3 regions of the Paenibacillus sp. FSL H7-0703 genome follow, and region 3 is predicted to be linked to each of the others. Evidence: predicted binding sites of a transcription regulator. Region 3 holds the regulator's gene; each other region holds the start of a gene.
The links. The regulator Rex, encoded in region 3, represses fermentation and respiration genes when NADH is low (regulators of the CRP and FNR family bind a similar motif). The targets are predictions, from matches to a motif close to TTGTGAAATATTTCACAA.
Positions count from the first base shown of each region.

Region 1: a site for Rex is predicted at 3,504-3,521, ahead of MHB46_RS10015 (DoxX family membrane protein). Genes of this name have one in related genera too.
Region 2: a site for Rex is predicted at 5,911-5,928, ahead of MHB46_RS13165 (phosphoketolase family protein). Genes of this name have one in related genera too.

Region 1 covers NZ_JBBOPF010000001.1:2,308,957-2,317,135, forward strand. The annotation lists gene MHB46_RS09990 (amino acid ABC transporter substrate-binding protein/permease) at 1-235, opposite strand, end outside; gene MHB46_RS09995 (hypothetical protein) at 299-442, shown strand; gene MHB46_RS10000 (inorganic phosphate transporter) at 475-1,464, opposite strand; gene MHB46_RS10005 (DUF47 domain-containing protein) at 1,479-2,093, opposite strand; gene MHB46_RS10010 (DUF3048 domain-containing protein) at 2,282-3,376, opposite strand; gene MHB46_RS10015 (DoxX family membrane protein) at 3,627-4,145, shown strand; gene MHB46_RS10020 (dioxygenase family protein) at 4,266-5,042, opposite strand; gene MHB46_RS10025 (alpha/beta hydrolase) at 5,135-5,959, opposite strand; gene MHB46_RS10030 (hypothetical protein) at 6,232-6,531, opposite strand; gene MHB46_RS10035 (hypothetical protein) at 6,729-7,160, shown strand; gene MHB46_RS10040 (ABC transporter substrate-binding protein) at 7,311-8,179, opposite strand, start outside.
Region 2 covers NZ_JBBOPF010000001.1:3,002,380-3,010,558, reverse strand. The annotation lists gene MHB46_RS13200 (ring-cleaving dioxygenase) at 1-672, shown strand, start outside; gene MHB46_RS13195 (winged helix-turn-helix transcriptional regulator) at 748-1,080, opposite strand; partial or broken gene MHB46_RS13190 (NAD(P)H-dependent oxidoreductase) at 1,289-1,903, shown strand; gene MHB46_RS13185 (tautomerase family protein) at 1,951-2,457, opposite strand; gene MHB46_RS13180 (PadR family transcriptional regulator) at 2,741-3,298, shown strand; gene MHB46_RS13175 (glycosyltransferase family 2 protein) at 3,521-4,672, opposite strand; gene MHB46_RS13170 (GntR family transcriptional regulator) at 5,030-5,752, shown strand; gene MHB46_RS13165 (phosphoketolase family protein) at 6,047-8,179, shown strand, end outside.
Region 3 covers NZ_JBBOPF010000003.1:40,457-48,635, forward strand. The annotation lists gene MHB46_RS25520 (hypothetical protein) at 1-438, opposite strand, end outside; gene MHB46_RS25525 (cell wall elongation regulator TseB-like domain-containing protein) at 980-1,504, opposite strand; gene MHB46_RS25530 (amidohydrolase) at 1,542-2,843, opposite strand; gene MHB46_RS25535 (redox-sensing transcriptional repressor Rex) at 2,830-3,483, opposite strand; gene dinG (ATP-dependent DNA helicase DinG) at 3,528-6,395, opposite strand; gene MHB46_RS25545 (tetratricopeptide repeat protein) at 6,551-7,183, opposite strand; gene panD (aspartate 1-decarboxylase) at 7,266-7,649, opposite strand; gene panC (pantoate--beta-alanine ligase) at 7,642-8,179, opposite strand, start outside.

The DNA.
Region 1 (8,179 bases), on a different contig from region 3:
GCTTAATGGTATATTCAAAATTCTGATCCTTGGCAATAGCTGCCAGCAAATCCATGTCGATTCCGACAAATTTACCATTGACATCTTCAAACTCAAAAGGCGCGAACGTTGTATCCGTGCCGATATCATACTTTGTTTTATTTTCTGCATGTGCCACTACACCGAAATTACCGGACAGGGCAACCACAAAAAACAAACAAATCATGAGTGCTATTAGTTTTCTAGATTTTTGCATAATTTCCTCCAGTCAGTTGAACGGTTCAAAGTTTTCTGTTTATTTTACAGGAGTTATTAAAAATTGACTACTTTGATGTCAGCTATTTTTGAAAAATGTTTCATGGAACTATCTGGAGGTGTGAACTTTGAAGAAGCCGTTTTGCCCCAGAATGCCAATAAGCCCCTGCCGCAAAAAGCGGACGGAAGCTTATTGTGTATTCTATAGTGTGTACCTATTTTTCAAGAAATAATAATGAACTAGAAAAGAATTTTGAAAATCAATCCAGATAACAGCGCAGCAATCGGTATCGTTATAACCCAAGTAATAATAATTCGACCGGCCAGCGACCAACGCACAGCGGAAAAACGCTTCGCAGAACCCACACCCAAAATAGCCGAAGTAATGGCATGAGTGGTACTTACGGGCAAATGAAGCAATGTAGCTGTGAAAATAACAGAGGCTCCCGAAATGTCGGCTGCGAATCCGTTAATTGGCTCGATTTTAAAAATCTTGGTTCCCATCGTCTTGATGATTTTCCAGCCCCCGATAGATGTACCCAGCGCCATGGCTGTTGCGGCTGAAATTTTTACCCACATGGGTACTTCCAAATGGTCCTGATACCCCGCCGAAACGAGTGCGAATGTAATAATCCCCATCGCCTTTTGAGCATCATTCGTACCATGCGTGAACGACTGAATCGCTGCCGTAATGACCTGCATTGTACGAAACCCTTTGTTCACCGTATGCGGACTACGACGAGCGAAGATGTATTTTAAAATCATCATCACGATGTAACCGACAACAAAAGCAATTAACGGGGAGAAAATAAGTCCTTCGACAATCCCGATGAAGCCGCTCCAGTTTAATTTATCCGATCCCGCACCTACATACACCGCTCCAGCCAATGCACCAATTAGTGCATGAGAAGAGGATGAAGGAATACCGAACCACCAGGTTAAGAGGTTCCAGATAATCGCAGCGATCAGCGTCGCAATGACGATATCAATTCCATTCGTAAGCTTGGTTGGATCAGCGACACTTCCACCAATCGTCTTCGCAACGCCTGTAAACAATATTGCCCCGAGAAAATTCATGACCGCAGCCATAATAATCGCACGTCGCGGGGTCAATGCACGGGTCGATACCGAAGTTGCAATCGCGTTCGCCGTATCATGAAAACCATTAATAAAATCAAACGCCAGAGCAAGAAAAATAACAATACCCAATACCAGTAAACTTGTATCCATGTAAAAGGACTCCCTTACGAGTTACGCATAATGATGGATTCCAGCATATTTGCAACATCCTCGCATGAATCCGTTGTCGTTTCAAGGCGTTCGTACAATTCTTTGCGTTTAATCAGTTCAATAGGGTCAGTTACAGTTGCAAACAGGTTTTTGATGCAAATACGCAATAATTCATCCCCCTGATTTTCCAAATCATTCAGGCGAATAGTGTATTCACGAATGGCCAGCAATTTTTTCTGTGAAAGCAAATGCACAGCTTTCTGAATTTCGTAAGCTGATTGACGCAAAATATCAGCGAACTGCACAATATACTCGTCCGGCTCCGTAATGTTGTACATATAAAAACGGGAAGCCGTCGCTTCAAGACCGTCCAGCACATCATCCATGGTTGTTGTCAGTTCCATGATGTCGTCGCGTTCCAACGGCGTAATGAAGGTCTTGTTCAGCTCAGTAATAATCGTGTGTGTGTAATCATCACACTTATTTTCATACTTCTTCATTTCATTTGTAAACAAAGTCACATCTTGAAGATTTGAAGTATGTTGGGCAAAATAATCGGCTGCTTGCACGATCGTATCTGCCATATTTTCCAACGTCTCGAAGAATATATCCTTTTTCTTCAATCTCATAACGATTACCCCTTTACGAAAATATCCGCAACCTGTTTCGACTGCAATAGACAACCTTTGCTATCTTATCACACTCATCAATGTTTTTGTAATGTTTGTAAAAGCAAATTTCATGATATACGTATACAATGCCCGACATAGAAGGTCATTATCCGACAATTTTTTCCTAAAAAGGTGTATTTCGTTTTCTAATTTTCTTCTATGGTTACATGTTCCTTTAGTGGTGTATCTGCAGGTACTACATGTATATAGGATGTACCTGGCGTTAACGGGATTTCAACCCCATTTTTCATAAAACGAATCGCATCGCCTGGTGTATGTTGCCACTCAGCCTGTATTAACTGTCCTTGTTGAAACACCATGGCCTCTCCGCTGTCGTCCAGCTCAACACTTAATCTGCCTACATCATCCAACGTTCGATGCCTAGTGCTCATCACAATGACATTGGCTGCTGAGAGCTGTTGGTTATTATTTTGATCCACATGTGACTTTTCGTTCACAAAACGCTTATATTGTTGATCCGCTGGATCATAGGTATAAGATACCCGATAGCTTTTAAGCAAAAACCGGATTTGTAAAGATGCTGCGCTCTCATCTACCATAACTGGGGTTTCACCGGATTTAAGGTAAGAATATACTGGAACGTCCGTATGCTTGGCATACCCTTTACTATCGCTTCCTTTGCGCAGTCTGTTCACGTCTGTGTATAAATTATGTGGAGGACGACGATCTTTGCTTCGCCAGAAGTAAGCCCCTCCATTTGAAATCTCATCCAGATGTTCCTTCCGCTGCTGCTGTAAAATCGCATAGGCATCAGTGCTTCCCCCTGCGTGTATCGGCAACGCACCATAGGTTTCGCCCAGCTCAATCAAATACGGCCGAATGCTACGGACCGGTCCAATCTTTACATCTCCGCCATGACTTTGAAAAAAAGCGACTAGACGGGTAATCCCGCCTTCTGCAAGAACTTCATATACCATGTCTGCCTGGCTAAGTCCTGCCTGTGGACGTGCAGCCGGAGCATTGTTAATCATGACAGCGAGCGGCCGCTCCAAAACAGGCTGCTCCACCGGAAGACCGGTAAGCGGAGCTGTAAATGCCGGAATAGACTGCTCCTTCGGCGGTTCAAGTGCCTCCTTCTCTGTTACTTGCTTGGTCGGTTGGGGAACGGAATCAGATTCACCCGTATTGGACATAGCAGTACAAGACATCAGCGTCATGCATAACAGAGCTGAGGCCATCACACGCAACCAATGATTTCGTTGGGAAATGGGCCCGGACAAGTTCATCCCTCCACTTAGTTATTTTTCTCATTATAAGCTTTATTTCCTGTTTTTGTCTTGATTGAAGCGTAACCACTCTATAGAATACTTATCTAAAGACATTAAAATTTAAAAAAATATTCGGACTTTGTGATTTTTATCACAAATAACTGTAACTGAACCTACTACAATAAAGGTGTAGCAAAGATGATCATCCCCAACAAAATGAAATACAACCAACATTATAGATTAAGAAAGAGGAGTGGTTTGAATGTTTAACAGCTGGTTACGTGAAAACAAAGTGGCAATGTGGTTGCTGACTGTAGTACGGGTTTATCTAGGGTATGAATGGATGACCCACGGACTTGAAAAGCTGACAGGTGGATTCGATGCAGGCGGATTTATCTCGGGGGCCATTGCTAAAACAGGTGGAGAACATCCCGCTGTACAAGGCTGGTGGGGATCGTTCCTGGAAGCCTTTGCCCTGCCTAATGTAGGTTTGTTCAACGTCCTGATCCCATTGGGTGAGTTCTTGGTAGGGGTTGGCCTGCTTCTCGGTACATTGACTACACTGGCTGCTTTGATGGCTATGGTTATGAACTTCTCGTTCCTGTTCTCGGGTACAGTAAGCACCAATGCAATCTACCTGTTGTTTGAAATCTTCCTTGTAGTTGCTGGTGCAAATGCCGGAAGAATTGGCTTTGACCGTTGGGTACTGCCCTTCCTGCGTGGACTGTTTCGTAAAAATAAAGATACCTTACCAGCGGACCCTAGTCGAAGAATAGCTTAAACTGGCTAAAAAAGAACGTGCCTTCTAATTAATCGAAGACGCAAAATACACAAAAGAACTTCCATTCCCACACACCATGTGGATTCGGAAGTTCTTTTTTTACATTTACGTATCACTTTCTTAACCAAAAGCCCAACAATTGAGACTTAACGAGCCAAGGACATACGATTGAAAAAGCTTACGCGCGGAGCGCTCATGATCCGCAGCCCCCATCGCATAAAACAAAGGTGAAAAATGCTCTATTCCATAAGAAGGTACCGCCTGTTTGGCATATGGAGCCTTCTTGTCATATTGGAATAGGTGACGCAAATTCCAGTCTTGAAGCTGCTGTGCAATCCAGTCATCATATTGAACGGCCCAATCGGCTGGCTCACTCGTCTGCTTGAGTGTCCGCAAGTTGTGGACCAATCCGCCGCTACCGATAATCAAAATCCCTTGTTCTCGCAACGGCGCCAGCATCCGTCCAATCTCGTATTGCTCCTGGGGAGCGCGCCGAGAATCAATGGATAAGGGTACGACCGGTATGTCCGCATCAGGGTATATATGCCGCAAAACCACCCATGCTCCATGATCCAGTCCCCGGTTCCGAACCGGCTGGTGGAACAGGTTATGCTGACTGAACAGATGCTCTATCTCCTCATACAGCTTTGGATCGCCTGGTGCAGGGTAATCGATTGAGTACATTTCTTCGGGAAAGCCATAGAAATCGTGCAACGCTGCATGCTGATCATCCGCGCCAATACATTGATCGGGGCTATCCCAATGCGCGGAAAAAATGACAATTCCTTTGGGTCGGGGCAGGCTCGCGCCCAGCTTTGCAAGAAAGCTGGTATATGCGTTATTTTCTACAGCCAGTGTCGGTGAACCATGCGCAACAAAAATTGAGGGTAATGTCATCGCTGCCAACCTCCACACGCCAGTATAGTGTTACTCTTCCATTTTACTCCGGCGGAGGCGCAATTTCCAATACAATCCGTTACACACTGAAATCAGATCATCCAGTGCTGCCAATCCCGTTGAATATTTTCCTGTTCATCCAGCCATTCAAGTGTTCGATCAATCAGCCGTTGCCGCTCTTTACCTGACGAGAAAGTGTGATCTCCCTGGAAAATAATCTCTTTATCACAGCGTCCCTCTGGACGCATCCAGAATATCTTTTGAAACAGAAATGCATAATCCACAGGAATAATATCATCCGAGGTGCCATGAACAACGAGCACATCTCCGTTAAATTTAACGGCCTCCTGGAACGGCTGAAATTGAGCTAACGACTCAAAATAAGCAGGCGTAAACTTATAGCCCAAATAATCGGCATGACCGTTTTTAACAGACTCATCGTACACGCTTCGCTCCGTAATTTTGACAATGTCGTTGAACGGATAGCCCACTGCGGACCAAAGAACCAGATTTTGTACTCTCTTGTCCCGTACGGCTGTGAGAAGGGCAACTGCGCCCCCCAGACTGTGACCGATCAGCGTCACCTTGGTCGGGTCAATGTCCGCGCAATTGACGGCGTAATCCAACACGGTACGTGTCTGATTAATCATGGACTCAAGCCCCTGCTTGCCGTATTCACCTGTGCTTTCCCCACAACCGGCAAAATCAAAGCGCAGGACAAAGTATCCCCCTTCGGCCAGTTCACGCGCAGTCTTGACGAATAATCGATCTACTCCGATACGATTGCCTACAAAACCGTGACATATAACAACGAGAGGAACCCTTTTCTGACGATCTCCCTCATTTATACGGTTTGGATAATGAATTGTTGCTGCCAGTTCTTCATGTTCAAAGCGAATTCCAATTTGCCGTTCCATCCTGATTCCCCCTGTTTCAAGCTTCACTACACATTTATGAATTCAAACTCATATAGTAACGTGGAATATCCATCCAGGATATTCATTCACTTTAATTCCGATAAGTTTAATAAGATTTTATAATAAAGTCAGTCTATCATCGCCCTGCTTCCTTGTCAACCTGTCAGTTCACATCGTTAAAAAAGTAAACAAATAGCGCTCCCCGATGCGATTCCGGAGAACGCTATACTACATTTATTAGAGTGAATCCACTACATTAAAGTAGACATTCATTATTCGTAGCTGTTCCTAAACATTTGGTGGGTCTCCGTTCGTCCCTCCCACTCCAGCTTACAAGAGGCGCCGTTATGTTCATCCTCATGCCACAGGCTGCGGTAGTTCTGTGCACCTAGTTCACCCGCAAATTCTGTATCCTCAGCCACTTCGATATCGTCCAGTATACGGTACGTTGGAGATGATCCTTGAACGCTCCGGTGACTCACATTTGTAAACGAGGCCACCCCGCTATTCCCGTTCGAAGCGTTTGCCAGTCGTTTTTGGACTGAATAATCTGCCTGGTTCTCCAGTTTCATGATGCCACACCCTCTTAACGTTTATATTCAGGTTGCTCTATGTGCTCACCCTGTATCCAGTTTGAGGAGAATGCAGCGGTAATATACATTTTATAGATAAAGTCTTTTGCCATCCGACGCTTCCTCACGTATACTGTCTTTGTTACGAAATGGCGGTTCCATCAGCCCGGGATACGCTCATAAAGCAGGAGGAAGAAATGAATAAAGCAAAAAATTATACGCTTATTGCATGGATTGCCTTATCTATGTTTTTCTTGACACAGGCAATTATCGGATGGTTTGTCACCTTTACAGGTGGGGATATCAAACCCTTTGAAAAAATCAGCCTATCCACCCTTATCATCATCGCTGCAGGAGCCATTCTACTCGTTGAAGCTCTGATGAATTTTATGGACCGTCCCGAAGAAGGCGAGGAGACACAACAGCCAGACCATGCCCCTGCAAAGCCCCAGATGAATCTTAAATCCATCTTGATGTATGTTGTGTTAGTTGTCGTGATTCTTGTCGCCGGACTGTCGCTGCGCAGTGTACTGCCAGTATTCAGAATCTCACCTTGGGCGAATTTAATTCTCGCCGCCATTGGATTTATTGGACTCAAACCAATTTTTCTGCGTAAAAAACGTTCATAGCCCACAATTCTCATTATATGGAGCTGCCTCATTTTGGATTGCAGCAGCTCCTTTTCATTTCGATCAGGCAACCGACTTACACGCCAAAAAGCCGTATTCCTGGCCTGCAAGAAGCTGCATGGGGGAATACGGCTTGATATACTTTAGAACTTATTTGGAAAATAATTGTTCTGCATTATCCAGAGCAATTTTATGTCCCATCGCGGAATAGTCCAGCCAAGGTTGTCCGTCCAAGATGTAGACATGCCCTTGCTTCACCGCCTTGAGACCTTGCCATACTGTATTTCCTTCCAGCTGCTTGTATACCTTTTGGGCATCCGCGCCTTTACTAATGATAACAAGGATCGCATCAGCATCATAATCCGGTAAAACCTCTTGGGAAACAACCTGATAAGCCTTGTTGATCTTTTCTACACCTTTGGCTGGCTTCAAGCCCAAGTCCTGATACAACAGCGGTCCTACGGGACGCTTCATCCCCATAACACGAACCTCTTTCGCCGTCACACGTACAGCCATAACCGTTCCGTCCCCAATTTTTGAATGAATCAGCTTTTTGACTCGTTCCTTCTGTGTATCATAATCTTTTAGAAATGCGTCTGCCTGTGCTTCATGTTTGACCATAGCAGCTATTTTTTTCAATTGATCCTTCCATGTGCCTTCATCCAGATCAAAAACTTCGGTCGGCGCAATTTTTTCAAACTTGGCCACATCGGTTCCCGAATATTTTTTGTCCAAGAAAATATGATCAGGTTGAAGCTCCAGTACCGCTTCCATATCCGGGTCTGTGACAACACCTAGCTTACGGGTATTTTGAAGACGATCTTTTACATGGGGCAGAAAATCCTTCACATCTCCGCCAATGACCGAACCAGCCGGAGTAATGCCCAATGCCAGCAGGTTGTTCGTCAAATGAATAGACATCGAAGCAATACGCGAATCCGCACTAATGGTTGTCTGCGCATTGCCAGCCGCTTTCGGATCGGTAGCCTGCTTGTCGGATGCTTGTTCGCAAGCGGACA
Region 2 (8,179 bases), on a different contig from region 3:
TGGCAGCATCGTTTGCAAAGCTTTGATATTCAAGTTACGAAAACGAGCCGTTTTTCTGAACAATATCTTCAATTTGAGGATAATGAGGGCTTACGCCTTGAGCTTGTCGAACGTGAGGAAGGAGCGAACAGTACTTGGTCTTACGGTGGTATTTCGGCTGATAAAGCAATTAAGGGGTTTGGAGGCGCCGTGCTATTTAGCGTCAACCCACAGAGAACGATGGATGCATTGGAGAGCATACTCGGATTTACGAAAATCGCTGAAGACGCCGAATATGCCCGTTATCAGTCCGTAGGAGAAATCGGCAACATCGTGGATGTTCCGCTCGCCAAAATGGGTTTAGGCTTTGGTGGAGCAGGCACGGTACATCACATTGCATGGCGTGCAAAAGATTTCGAACAACATGAAGAATGGAGAAGCGCAGTCCAGCATTATGGCTATCAGCCGACTCCAATCATAGACCGCCAATATTTTAATGCGATATATTTCAGAGAAGCGGGCGGCATACTATTTGAAATTGCTACAGATCCACCGGGATTTGCTAATAATGAACCTGCTGAATCTTTGGGGCAGAAATTAATGCTGCCAGAGTGGTATGAACCGCAGCGGGCTCAAATTGAGGCGAATCTGCATCCTATTGAAGTGAGAACATTAACTGGAAAACAACAGTAAACGAAACGGCTACTGTTTCGCCCTCAGAGGAAACAGGATTAAACCCACTTTGACAAAATTGGTCATAGTGGGTTTTCATTTTTTCGAGTGCTCCAGATGAACCTCCCCCCAATCATACATACTGCGCAATATGGGGACGAAATTTGCCCCGTGAGTTGTTAGCGAGTATTCAACACGGGGAGGGATTTCTTTGAATACTTCCCGATGCACAAACCCGTCTTCTTCTAATTCTCTTAGCTGCTTGGTTAACATCGCTTGTGTGATATCAGGAAAGGCGCGTTTAATTTCACCGAATCTTCTGGTACCACGGGACAGAAACCATAAAATCACTATTTTCCATTTGCCGCCAATGATTTTCTGAACCTTTGTTAAGGGGCAATCTGTAAAATGATTCAGATTTTCACTCATTTATTCCATCTCCTCATCGTTTGTATCCCAGAAAGTCCTATGAAATCAATTAGTATGATTTTTGATAGTATATACTATAAATATGCCTACTTGTTGTTTCGATACCATTGGCTTAACATTACATTAGCATCAAGGCTTTGACAAGCCATATGAAAATATTCTGGGGGCGAAGAAGATGAACATTAATATTCTATAGGGTCACCCTTATGCTAAGAGCTTTAACAAAGCGATTTTGGAGCAGGTGATCGCTCATCTAAACGTACGAGGGGCGAATGTTAAGGTAAAAGATTTAATCCAAATGTCATTTAATCCGACGGTAGGCTTAAAGGATTTAGAGGCTAAGGTCACTAACGTATTGCCAGAGGAGATAGTAAAAGAACAGGAGGATTTATTGTGGGCAGATGCCTTGATTATTATTTCACCGGTATGGTGGGGCGGATTTCCCGCTGTTATTAAAGGATATATAGATAGAGTGTTCACAACAGGACTCATACGCTCTTCTGATGGTGTATATGGGCTTGAGGGCAAGAGAGCCTACTCGATTTTTACAACAGGATCTTCAGAAGACTATATTCGTATATCACGTCAGAAAGATATGCTCTACGCGGCGAACGATAATTTGTTTGGGTTCGCTAAGTTTTCGGATGCTGAGATTAAGCTTCTTTACTCGGTGCCGCGTGTAACCTCGGAGGAACGAAAAGCAATGCTGCTGGATGTCAATCGATTTGTCGATCGTATTTTTGATATGAGACCGGGAGAGGGAGGCAGTACGAGGGATAGCCTTTCTCTTCAAGCTTTGGAGCATGATTTGGCTAGCCATTAAGATTATGTAAACTGAAGGATGTTACTTTGGACAAATGAAGAACACCCTTATGGGTGTTTTTTCGTTAGATTTCCCGGTGTTACCCGTGTAATATTTTGCTTGATAGCCTTAATTTTCTCCTCAGTAAAGACTCCTGAATCCAGCAGGTCTAGAATAGAGAGCACGCCGCCGCGAGAACCCCAGCTGCCTTCTTCAATGACCTGGAAGGATACCCACCAAGTCGGGGATGGTTCCGGTACACCAAGTACTTTAGTCAAACTGCCAAGAATGTTTTCAAGCACTTTTTTGCGAACGTCGTTAGGCCAGTCACCATCCATCACTAGAACATTGACAGTAATTACATCACGTTCTGGCTGATCCGACAGCAATTGCCCGCCAATTGCCATGTAATCTATTGGACGTTCGGTGAAATGGACCTGAAACCCTTCTCTTGCTGGCGGACAATATTGACCTACCTCTGGAACGAGAACTGCATCCGTCAAACCTTCTGCCAAAAGACGACGCTGTTCAAGCGTTATGCGGCCTACTGGATAATTTACACTGATCATGGTCATGGTCTGATATCTCCTTATTGAGGTTTAACCAAGCGATGTCTTGGACTTCTTTATGATATCTGTATCCAAGGCTTCATCTTGGCAAGCTCATTGGTATTTGTTGATATCGTTAATATAAAACGATGATAAACCCCTGTCAACATTAATTATTATAATAATATATATTTAAATAATATATAGAGAGATGTGAAGCTAGTTTAAATGGGCTATAATTATGTCTAGTCTAATGAAAGCATGACATACTACGGAGATTTGCTAGAGGTAACAGGAGGCACAATATATAATGGCGAGACAGTCAGGAAAAACCAATACAATGTTTGCGGTATTAGGCATTCTGAGTCTGGGTCCTCATACCGGTTATGATATAAAGCAACATATGGAGCAAAGCACTAGTTACTTTTGGAATGAGAACTATGGTCAGATCTATCCCAGCCTGGCAGAGCTACTGGATCGAAAAGATATTGCAGTCGAGGTTATTCGACAGAAAGGAAAGCCTGACAAGAAACTCTACAGCATTACCGATCAGGGAAGGCAGACGTTGTCAGACTGGCTTTCTCAGCCCATGGAGCATGTGGTGATGCTTAAAAAAAATGAGCTGCTGTTGAGGGTGTTTTTTGGCGGGAATTCTTCGCCTGAAACGATTATAAAGCACATACAGGAGTATAAAGAAAAGCTAGTGGAAAGCTTGCATATTTTTGAAGAACTTGAACGTTGGCTTATCAACGTAGAGCATAAAGACCATAATCACAAATATTGGATGATCACAATGAGCTATGGTAAAAGTCAGTTTAGCAGTTTAATTAGCTGGTGCGATGATAGCATTAAAATATTGAGTTCTTAGCAGTTGGTAAAACTCATATGTAATGAATAATCAGAAAGCATGCTGGACTATCAGAGGAATAGTAAACTAGTAACGACAATTCTTGTCGTTATCTCCGGACATGGCGACTCCTCCTCCATAAAGCTGCTTGCCAAGTTGGGCTCGCACCTTTATGGAGGAGTTTTTTTATCCCGTAAGGAGGATGCAATACACACGATTTTGTACGCTGTAAATGAGTAACTATTATTCCACCAGCTTTTCAGACTTCACCAGCATTTCTCGTAACACGTGAGCGACTCGACTTTTCCGGTTCTCTGCTTTCTTTTTTATCAAGTGTAATGATTTTTTGTATGCATGAGTATGGCTTTGATCGTAGAACTGTTTGGCTGCAATGTGTAGTGTTCTTCTTAATAACAGTGCTGATGAGCGTGTTAACTTAGAGCGGAATCCCCTGCGCAATACCCGCAACGTATTTTTGTAGGCCTCAAAATCCTCCGATGGAGGGATCAGAGCAAATAGATTTAACGAGGAGTCATTGAATCCGTAGGTTTCATACATGATTCTCAAATTTTCCGTATTTAAAACGTTACCTCTAAGATAGGTTGGATGTTCCTGATGATATCCGACCACCTCTTTGATGCAATAAAAAGGAATCTTCAAGCGATGTAGTCTATAGCCAAGGTCCCAGTCTTCGAGTCCATACAGCACAAACCGTTCATTGAAACCTCCAATACGAATCAAGTGGCTGCGTCTGATGGCTACACAACGAGTAACCAGCAGCATCCAGGGGGCTACGTCTGTTGAGGCAAATTGTTTCTGCGTATTGGGAGGAACCCTTGTGGGGCTAACTACTTTAGACAACGCACCCGTTTGGTGAAGGATGTCTTCTGGGGTTATGATCGGAGTAATTTCGTTCGCTGCTTCATAGTCAGCATTCCATAAGTTGGACTGCGTAAGTATGTTGCGACATTGTTCTTTTTCTTCAGGAGAAAAGTCAGGGTAATAATGGGTAAAGGCGTCGTCCCACGAGTGAGGAATGCCTGAAAGCACGGACTTGGGATATTTACGGTGATAACGGCTCACGATCCTAATGAATTCCGGTAATACTACAAAGTCAGCGTCGCAGAAGATGATGTACAGCCCTTTTGCACGGCGCAGTCCCAAATTTCGAACCGCAGATCGACCGCGTTGTTCCTGATGTGACACATAGATAAGAGGATAGGATGCTTTGAAGCCTTCGACCATTTCTTTCGTTCCGTCTGTAGAACCGTCATCAGCTACAATGACTTCGAATAGTTGCTTTGGATAGGTTTGTGTCTCAAATGAAGCGAGTGTGAGCAACAATTGCTGTGCTCGATTATAGGTTGGAATGATGACGCTGTAGCGGATAGCCAATATGATCTCCCCCCCACCATTTTTATTAGAAAACGTTTGAACAAGATAAATAATAACAATGTATTCAAGGATTTTAGCCTGGTCTAGTCAAACATCCCTCAAGGTTCGAAACAGGCTTGGTCTTATTACCGATGTTATTAAGGTGGGGGGGGCTGTATTTTCTGCTCTTTTGTAGATACGTTCCGTGGTGTTATGTATGTGTAATCATGGTATTATGCATAGAGATGTAAAGTAAAAGCGAGGACGCTTCCTATTCGGTTGAAAGTCCACTCAGCATACAGAAACAAACACGAGATGAAATGGGCAAGTTATGGTAAACTATATGGAGTTATAGAAGACCTGAAAGAGGAGTACTATATGACACAATTTGTCTATAAGCAAATTATTGACGATCTCAAGATGAAAATCTTTGCGGGAAAGTTTGCAGATATGAGATTGCCAGATGAACGTAGTCTTAGTGAGACTTACCAGGTTAGTCGTAGTTCAATTAAACGTGCTCTGACTAAAATGGAGAATGTCGGAATTATTTTCAAAAAACAAGGTTCCGGGACATTTATTAATCCATTATACATAAGAAATGAATCTATCTTTAACTACGAAGGCTCTAATCTAGGGGTCACTGATAATTTTCAAATGCATGGTAAAAAGCCAAAAATCAAAGTACTGAGTTTTGAGGTCATTCCGCCAACAGAAGAGTTACAACGCGATTTGTTCTTGGAGACTCATGATTTTGTTTACAAAATTGTTCGCTTACGTCTGTTTGATGATGATCCTTTTATGATTGAAACGGGCTATATCCCCATTAAAATTGTCCAGAATTTAAATCAGACAATTATCGAGGGGTCCATTTTTAATTATTTGGAAGACTCACGGAACTTGGCCGTCACCAAATCTTTTTTATCCATTTTTGCAGAACCGTCTCAAGAGAATGATCAAAAGCTGCTACATTTAAATGAAAATGAGCCTGTAGGTATTATGGAAGGTGTGTTCTTTTTAGATAACGGTACGCCATTTGAGTTTTCTCATATGCGATTTCATTACAAATATTTAAAATTTAATACCTTTGTATCGGTTCACTAATGATAAGACTGGAGAATTCTCCGGTCTTTTTTTTATGGTTTTGAAAAAAGTATTGAAGCCTGCGATTGCCTCGTTTATTAAAAATTTTATTGGTTTATACTTCTATATATTTTAATGTAAGAGCTTTTTTACTGTCTTTTTAATTTATATTTCATAGTATGTTCAAAATTTCACAAAATTGGACCGTATCACTTGTGAAAAAGGTTGAATTTAATCAGTGTAGCGTTATGATGTACATGTAGATGAAATTTCCGGAAATAAATTACAAACAAAACTACTTAGGGAGTGGACACCATGTCGTTATCACCCGTGTTAGCAGATTATTCATCTAAAACATATTTAGAAAAACTTGATGCATATTGGCGTGCAACGAACTACATTTCGGTAGGTCAGCTGTATTTAAAAGATAATCCTTTGTTGAGAGAGCCTTTAAAAGATTCAGATGTGAAGGTTAAGCCTATTGGACACTGGGGCACAATTCCAGGACAAAACTTTATTTATGCACATCTAAATCGTGTTATTAATAAATATGATTTGAGCATGCTTTACATTGAAGGTCCTGGTCACGGCGGCCAGGTTATGGTTTCAAATTCTTATCTGGATGGAAGCTACACTGAAATCTATCCGCAAATTACACAAGATATCTCAGGTATGAAGAAATTGTTCAAACAATTCTCTTTCCCTGGCGGTATTGCTTCACATGCTGCTCCTGAAACACCTGGATCTATCCATGAAGGTGGAGAATTAGGTTACTCCCTTTCTCATGGTGTAGGTGCCATTCTGGATAATCCTGATCTGATTTCGGCTGTTGTTATTGGTGATGGTGAAGCTGAAACGGGCCCATTAGCCGCTTCGTGGTTTTCTAACCGATTTATCAACCCCATCACAGATGGTGCAGTGCTACCAATCTTGCACTTGAATGGCTTTAAGATTAGTAACCCAACGATTATGTCTCGTCAATCAAAAGAAGAATTGACCTCATACTTTAAAGGTTTGGGTTGGGAGCCGTTCTTTGTTGAAGGTGAAAATCCGGATCACATGCATCCAGAAATGGCGAAAGTGTTGGATACGGCTATCGAGAAGATTGAAGCTATTCAAAAGAATGCGCGTGAAAATAATGACCTTACTCGTCCGGCTTGGCCGATGATTGTATTCCGTTCACCTAAAGGCTGGACAGGTCCGAAGGAATGGGACAACGTGCCGAATGAAAATTCATTCCGTGCCCATCAGGTTCCAATTCCGGTTGATCAAAAAAATATGCAGCACGCACCTGCTTTGTTAGAATGGCTGAATAGCTATAGACCAGAGGAATTGTTCGACGAAAACGGTCGTTTAAACCCTGAGCTTGCTGAAATTCTGCCTACAGGCGATAAACGTATGGGAATGAACCCTGCTGCGAATGCGGGTAACCTCATTAAAGACTTGAAATTACCGGATTTCCGTAACTATGCGCTGGATAATTCCGTACCTGGTAAAGTGATTGCGCAGGATATGTCGGTTTTAGGGAAATACGTTAAAGATGTGGTTCTTTTAAATGAAGAAAATCGTAATTTCAGAATCTTCGGACCAGATGAAACGATGTCTAATCGCTTGGCTCCTGTTTTTGAAGTAACCAAACGCCAATGGATGGACCAAATTATTGAACCTAATGATGAATTTTTATCATCCTATGGCCGTGTAATTGATTCTCAATTATCCGAACACCAAGCTGAAGGATTGCTGGAAGGTTATGTATTAACAGGTCGCCATGGTTTCTTTGCAAGTTACGAAGCCTTCCTGCGTGTGGTTGACTCGATGATCACCCAGCACTTTAAGTGGCTGCGTAAAGCAACGGATCAAGGATGGCGTGCAGATATCCCATCATTGAATGTCGTAGCAACTTCAACGGTGTTCCAACAGGATCATAATGGGTATACACACCAAGATCCAGGTTTGTTAGGTCATTTGGCTGATAAAAAACCAGAATTTATTCGGGAGTATCTGCCAGCTGATGCCAACTCATTGTTGGCTGTTTTCGACACCATTTTAAACGACCGTCAAAAGATCAATTTGATTGTTTCGTCTAAACACCCACGTCCACAATGGTTTACTGCTGATGAAGCGAAAGAATTGGTGGATAAAGGGTTGAAGATCATTGACTGGGCAAGTACAGATCAAGGTGGAGAACCTGACCTTGTCATTGCTTCTGCTGGTACAGAGCCAACGATTGAAAGTTTAGCTGCGATTTCCATTTTGCATGAAAAACTGCCTGACTTGAAAATTCGGTACATCAATGTGGTAGATTTGCTGAAACTGAGAAGTCAAAAACTAGACCCGCGTGGATTATCCGACGCCGAATTTGATCATTTTTTCACAAAAGACAAGCCCGTTGTTTTCGCTTTCCATGGTTACGAAGGTCTGATCAAAGATCTGTTCTTTGATCGTCAC
Region 3 (8,179 bases):
CGAATCCATGTCGGTATCAGCTTTGATACCCGTCTTTTTCTTTTTCATCTGCTCAACTGTAGATGAAATTTGAGTATACTTTTTATTTTCCATCGCTTCGGCTACAGGAAACATGGCCTCAGACCACCATTGATTCAGTGCTGAATTGGAACGATCTTCAATATCCAGCTTAATGGTACGGCTGCCAATGATGGTTTGCCCTTTTTGCTTAACCACATCGACTAATCCGGCCACATCCGCCTGCGGTTTGAGATCTAGTTTCAATACAACCTGATCCTGTTTAATATCTATTTGAGCGCTTGTCACGCCTGGATATTGAGAAACCAGTTTTTCCAGAGGGCTTTGCATTGTAACCTGACGGTAAATGAACCATCCCCCAAATAGCAGCAAAGCTGCCAAAACTGCCGCCACAACGATAGGAACTGCACGCAATTTCAAACAACATCCTCCTCTCAAAATGTAAAACACAGAAGAAACGGGACGAATGTCAACAAACAACCAAATTGCATGATCTTACAGCGATCAGCAATTCTTTTTTCTATCATTTTTGTCTATCACTTATAAAATATAGTATATCATAACGTATATCTAATATCGAAGGCAATGTGTGGAGGAGTTGTGATGAGGCAAAATCTTTGGTTAAGGTGGAGGCGAAACGCTGAGCGTAGGATTTGATCTTACGATCGCTGTTGCCACCCGATTTTTCTCGATTTTATTCTTACTGAGAAAATCCGGCGGCAAAGGCGAACGCTCCGCTTCTCCAGATTCAAATCCTCCACTCCGTACTGCCCGCCATAAAGATGAATTTGCCCTAGGAGAGAAAATGGATAGGTAAAGATGCTTCACTGGTTTTCAGCCCATTTTACGGCATAGCAAGACTAAAAGACGTAAATACGATTTCCATCGCATTTACGTCTTTTTCTTGAGCTTTCAATTATTTACTAGTCATTCATTCCACATCTGCTAATCCTCAACCAGCTCAGTTATTGGGCAAAGTATATTTTACACCCGTCGCTACCCCATCTGAGAAACGATAAAAGGTGTAGTAATGATGACTTCCATCATCGTAAAACAACTGCCACACATATTCGCCATTGAACACACTCGGCTGAAGCCTTACAATTTTTGCACCTGGAAGCTGCTGTTGAATTATTGCCGTCATTTTTTGCTCATCGACTCCGTTCTTCAGCAACTCAGTGTGAACACCGCTATTATCTGCGGCAGGTACGTTAGGTTGTCCTTCCACTTTTTGAAAAGGAACCCACACCATTATATTTTCATTCTGTGCATTTTTCCCTTGAACCACCCAATATACCTGATCCCACACAGACTTCCATGTTTGAGTCGTGCTAACCAGACCACCTGATTGCTTGGCCTTAATGATAGCGGCATTTTTCTCAGCCACCTGGTCTTGAGTAACATAGGAATAATACCAGAAAATGCTGACCAGGATCAGTATTACGGCCAAAATGGCGACCGCTATCCACTTTTTCTTATTTTTCAAACCCGTGCTTCCTCTCTAAGGGGATGTGACACCTGAATTAGCGCGACAGCAGCCCTTCAAAGGCGGCTTGTGCCTCATGTTTGATGCGTTCCTCGTCCATAGTCAGGCATTCGCCGTTTTTCACAACCTGACGACCGTCTACCCATACGTGAACCACGTCTTTGGCGCTTGCTGAGTATACCGCATGGGAAATAAGATCTGTACGCGGCAAGAAATGTGCCTGATTCAGATCCAGCGCGATAAAGTCAGCCTTGTTGCCTGCTGCCAACGCTCCTACTTCTTTTAAACCAATTGACTTTGCACCGTATTCTGTTGCCAGACGCAGCGCTTCACTCGCAGGAACTGCCGTAGGGTCACCAGATACACCCTTGTGAATAAGTGCTGCCAGACGCATTTCCTCGAACATATCCAGGTTATTATTGCTGGCAGGACCATCCGTTCCGAGAGAAACGGTAACCCCTGCACGCAGCAATTCAGGCACTCTTGCTACACCACTTGCCAGCTTCAAGTTGCTACCTGGGTTGTGCGAAACCGCTACACCACGTTCAGCCAGTAAAGCTATTTCTTCGTCATTCAAATGAACGCCATGGGCAACAAGCGAAGGACGGGAGAAAAAGCCAAGCTTATCCAAGTGTGCAACTGGACGCAAACCGTAGTCACGTACGTTTTGCTCCACTTCGGCGATCGTCTCAGACATGTGCGTATGCAGCGGCAAATCCAGATCATGCGCAGCTTGTACGAATTTTTCAATAAACGCAGGTGGACAGGTGTATGGCGCATGCGGTGACATCATCGTTGTAATACGCCCGTCTGCTTTACCATGCCAGTTACGCGCAAAAGTTACGGCCTCAGCCAGCTTGATTCGCTGTTCTTCCTCCGAACATAGTCCAATTGCTCCACGCATCAGACTTGCACGAATACCTGACTCTTCAGCCACACGAGCCACCTCATCCATATGATCGTACATGTCCAGGAAGGTCGTTGTTCCACCTTTCAGCATTTCCAGCACAGACAACGACGTACCCCAGTACACGTCCGTAGATGTAAACTTGGCTTCCATAGGCCACATTTTTTCCTGAAGCCATACTTGAAGTGCCAAGTCATCTCCATGCCCACGCAGCAGAGACATCGCCGCATGACCATGAGTATTAATCAGACCAGGTAAAAACAAAAGCCCCTTACCATCGATCGCTTCCGTCTCTTCCTCACCCGAAGGCAAAGTCTCGCCAATGTAAGTAATGCGGCTATCTTCCACAATCATAAAACCATGGATTACCCCAGCTTCTGGTCCATTTACGGCAAAAGAGCCGTTTTTAATCATCCATTTATTCACTGTCATATTGTGTTTCTTCCTTTCCGTCCTCCAAATAATAAGCGAGGCTAAGCAAATCAGTTGTAAAGTCTGTGGCATGAATCCGAATGTTGGCCGGTGCCTTGAGAGTAGTCGGTGCAAAGTTCAGGATCGCTCCAATTCCACTCTCAATAAGCCTGTCAGCCACGTGCTGTGCTTCAAAATCAGGTACGGTAATAATCCCGATTCGAATGTTTTTTTCTCTCACAGTCGCTTCCAGTTCATCCATCGGTTGCACGACCAATGTATTGATCTTGGTCCCTACCTTATCCGGAAACGCATCAAATACCGCTACAATCTTCATATTGTCTTTTAAATAAGCGTTATAATTCGAAAGGGCTTGCCCCAGATTACCCGCTCCGACCAATACTACATTAATTTGCTGATCGATTTTCAGGATATGGCGTATTTTCTCAATTAGATAAGAAACATCATAACCGATACCCTTCCGACCAAAATCTCCAAAATAGGCGAGATCTTTACGGATTTGGGCCGGGTTCAAATCTAGCCTCTGTCCCAACTCTTGAGAAGAGACCGTAGCCACCTCCCGTTTGTGAAGTGCATTCAGATAACGTAAATATACGGGTAACCTCCGTACGACAGCCTCTGAAATTTTATCTGATTTCATACTTGCTCCCCCTAATTGTAACGAACATACTTAGTGTCCGTCCGTTATGCCTCGGTCTCCGGGGCGGATTGGAGCCATTCGGCGATGCGGGGCACCATTTGCTCCGATGGCATATGCTCCATTTTTGGTCCCGGTAACGAGTACAAAAAGTGCTTTCCGTAATAGGATTCGATCACACGCGTATCGTAAACGATAACGACCCCGTGGTCGCTCGCTGTACGAACCAACCGACCAAATCCCTGTTTGAAGCGAATGACCGCTTGTGGTACAGACAGCTTCATAAATGGATTCTTCTTCTGCTGCTGGAGCAGCTCGCTTTTTGCCTCCAGCAACGGGTGATTCGGCGGTTGAAATGGCAAGCGAACAATGGCTAGACAAGTCAGAGCCTTCCCCGGAATATCGACGCCTTCCCAGAAGCTGCTGGTTCCCAGCAATACAGAAGCTTTGGCTTCCTGAAAACGGCGGGTTAGCTTGCTGCGACTCCCACTGTCCACTCCTTGTCCCAGCACAGTAATTTCGCTGGATGCTAAGGCCTCTTTGAGCGGCTCATACACTTGCCGGAGCATCCGATAGGAAGTAAACAGAACGAGCATTCTCCCCCGCGTCGCCTGAGCAGTCGCTCCTAGAGAGCTAACGAGCATATCTACAAAGTGTGCATCTCCTACACTGCCCTTCACGCTTGGGAAATCCCGTGGAATGACCAGCAACACCTGATCCCTGTAATTAAAGGGTGACGGGAGCTGCGAAGTCATCAGCCGCTCTTGATCTGCGGCCTCCTGCAAGCCAAGCTGATCGATCATGTACTGAAACGACTTATCTACCGATAAGGTAGCAGACGTCAGAATGATGCTTCTTTTTTTGTCAAAAAACATTTCTTTCAACTGGCGGCTCACATCGACGGGCACTGCATAAAATTGTAATGATTTACTGCGGAATTGCCCACTCGCTTCGAGCCAGTATACGGTTGTTTCATCATCGAGTCGCATAAAAAAGCGCAAATTTTCTCGAATCCCCGCCAGATCCTTGAGCAAGCCCGTGATATCTGTAATAAGGCTATCCGCCGCATAATCGTCATGTTCTTCCTTGACGTCCAGCATCAGCTTGTCGCCCTTGCGCAAAATTTCACTCATCGTTACATATAACTGATTTTCCAAAGCCCCCGCCTGATCCCACTTTGCAGGCTTGGCTGAAGGTTTGAGACGGGAAGAAAACTGTCCTGTTTCACCCGGTGTCGCATCGCTTCGCTCTGGCAACATGCCAAACAGCTTGTCGCTTAGCAGGTCCCAAGTTTCCTTAACCTCTAACACGAGCGGATACATCTGATCGATGGTTGAGGCCCAATCCGTCGACTTCTCGTGCCCCGATTTCGCCAACTGTTGACGAAGTGAGGGCAGTTGTCCATTCTTGCTGTCTTTGAAAAGTCGCGTCAGTGTATGCACGAGTGTGAAATATTTCATATGCATACCTAGGTGCTTACCAGCTACTTCCTCCAGGTGATGGGCTTCATCAATCACCAGATGTTCATAGCTCGGCAACAACTGGTGACTAGCTTTGACGTCTGTAAACAACTTAGAGTGATTCGTAATAACAACATCCGCTATCCCTGCTTCATGGCGTGCACGATGATAATAGCATTTGCGGAACCATGGGCAAGAACGACCAAGACAGGACTCTGAATCACTCGCCACCGTTTCCCAGAAATCTCCACCACGGTTGCTCAGATTCAGTTCTTCATCATCACCGGTTTCTGTTAGCGTCAACCAGACGATCATCTGAGCAGCTGTAATTAAATCTTCCTTCGGTGTCGCGAAGTCTCTTCTGTTTATTTTATGTTCAAACTTACGCAGACACAAATAATGTCCCCGACCCTTGAAAATAGCAGCCCGGAACGGAAACGGAATCACCTTAGTCAGCATCGGAATGTCGCGCTCGCGTAATTGCTCCTGCAGGTTGATCGTATGTGTACTTACCATAACTCGCTGTCCTTTTTTCACACTGTGATACAGCGATGGGAGCAAATAGCCGAGGGACTTCCCTGTTCCTGTACCTGCTTCGATCAGTAGGTGCTTGTCTTCACTCAGTGCCTGATTTACACCCTCAATCATCTGTATCTGCGCCTCGCGCTCCTCATATTGGCTCAAGGATGAACGCAAATTGTCCCGCACATCATCCATGTACTCCTCAAAGGAAACACCTGACAGTGGATTCGGGTCATCTTCTCTACGCGGAGCAGCTAGCTCCGTCCAATCTTCCACTTTTAGCGCAAGCTGACGAAAAAACTGATGTCCCTCCAGATCCTGAATAGGATCAAGCTCTTTCTCTTCACGCACCCCATCAAGAAACCATCCAAGGTCACTGTCTTCCTCTGCAAACAAATCGCTAAGCCGCTGTATCGTTATCAAAGGTAATGCTTGAAGCTCACCCAGACACTTTAAAAACACCTCAGCCGTAGCCAACGCGTCGCTGTCTGCTTGGTGAGGGCGATCATGCGCTAACCCAAACTCAGAAGACACAAAACCCAACTGATAAGAAGATAGCGATGGAAACATAATTTTCAGAAAATCCATTGTATCCAAGATTCTTCCGCTAAACGGCAAATATCCGCACCGATCCAGAGCGTTTTGCAAAAAATTAAAATCAAACGCCACATTATGACCGACCAGTACAACATCGTCCAGCATAGGCACGAGCTCCATCATCATTTCTTCAAGTGCAGGAGCATCCTTGACGTCATCGTCTGTAATTCCGGTCAACCCGGTGATAAAAGGGGGAATAGATCTGCCAGGGTTTACATAAGAGCCGTAAACACGGGAAATGCTGTTATCATGATCTATAATTGCAAGTCCGACTTGAATGATGTCATCCGCGGACTGGGTGCCTGTCGTTTCAAAATCCAATACCGCAAATTTCATTCGGGCTAATCCTTTCTTATGACACTTACAAAAATAATAACTCTGTATATTAGCATAGCAGAAGATCGCCTGTTTGGAAATTAAGACAGCCAAAAAAGACGATGCACACGCCGCCTGAGAGGTGGGCATGCATCGTCTTGCTCGGTGTCTGACAACTACATCCAGGTCATCATGGAGCTGTCGTATCGAAGCTTTTCGGTACCGGACAGACAGGCTTCCATATTGTGCAGCGGCTCGGGTAACGCAGGATCGAACTGATGTGCGAGAGCAAAACATTTTTGCGCCTCCTCTACGTCAGCCTGCTTTGCCAACAGACAGCCTAGCGCATTATAGATGACCGCCTTCAGTCCTGCCTGCTCAGTCAGGTCCAGCACCTTCTGAAAATGGCATACAGCCTCTGCTGGATCATCTAGTTGAAAATAGGCCATTCCCATATACATGCGACTCTGCCAGCTGTTCGGAAAATGCTGTAGTACCTGCTCAAATTGTTGGATCGCCTCAGGGTACATGAGTAATCGATAATACCCTTGCCCCCGATTAAAAGCTGGCAGCTCTTTTTCAGGCAGCTCCGTGTCAGACATATCGGTCTCCGCGGAAAACCCGGCCGCACGCAGGCAAACCATTTTTTCCTCAAAGGCCAGCCACTCATCCATAATTCCGTCACTCATTCTCCGCAGCAGACTCCAGTGCTGTAGCAGCTCCTGCCTGCGGGAGCCCTGGGCTGATGGGTAATGCTTCACGATATCATCTAACATGCTGTTCATTTCTGCGAATACATGCTGGAACATGTGCATCCCGCCCTTATGAAAGATGGATTAATACACTCACATTTTTCGCTTAAAAGACGGGTTTCATCCGCACTCCCATTCATTACATGATCGTCGCGTGTACTTCTTTGTTCATCGTTTGGGCTGGTTTATTATGTTCATCAACAAATACCACTGTTGGTTTGTATGTTTTGGCCTCTTCATTCGACATGGAAGCATAGGAAATAATAATGACTGTATCACCAGGCTGCACCAAACGGGCTGCCGCACCATTGAGACAGATTACGCCGCTCCCACGCGGTCCGGGGATAACATAGGTTTCCAGTCGAGCTCCATTGTTATTGTTTACAATTTGAACCTTTTCATTCTCCAACAAATCCGATGTCTCCATGAGATCTTCATCTATAGTGATACTCCCCACATAGTTCAGGTTAGCTTCCGTAACCGTAGCACGGTGAATTTTGGATTTCATCATAGTTCTAAACATGGGAAAGCACCTCCGCCTTCTGTATTCTTATATTGTCAATCAGTCGGGTATTGCCAAATTTCACAGCCAGCGCTACGATGACGTCTTCCTGAACATCACATAGCCGCTGCTCGGGAAGAAGGGGCTCCAGACCGGGAAAAGTTAATATTTCAATGTAATCAATGTCTGCTAAAGGAGAGGAAGTAATGGTGGACTCCACCATTTGATGTAGCTGACGAATCGTAATTGTGTTTGTTACTATATCTTCGCTCACTTCTTGCACCTTACGCAGTGACTGAGACAGCACCAACGCCTGCTCGCGCTGTTCTGCACTTAAATACACATTACGGGAGCTGAGGGCCAAACCATCCGCCTCTCTGACGATGGGACAAGGTACGATAGTCACGTTCATATTGAGATCAGTCACCATCTGCTGGAGCACAGCAACCTGCTGCGCGTCCTTCATTCCAAAGAAAGCCAAATCAGGACCTATCATGTTAAAAAGCTTGGCTACCACCGTAGTCACACCATCAAAATGGCCAGGACGGGAA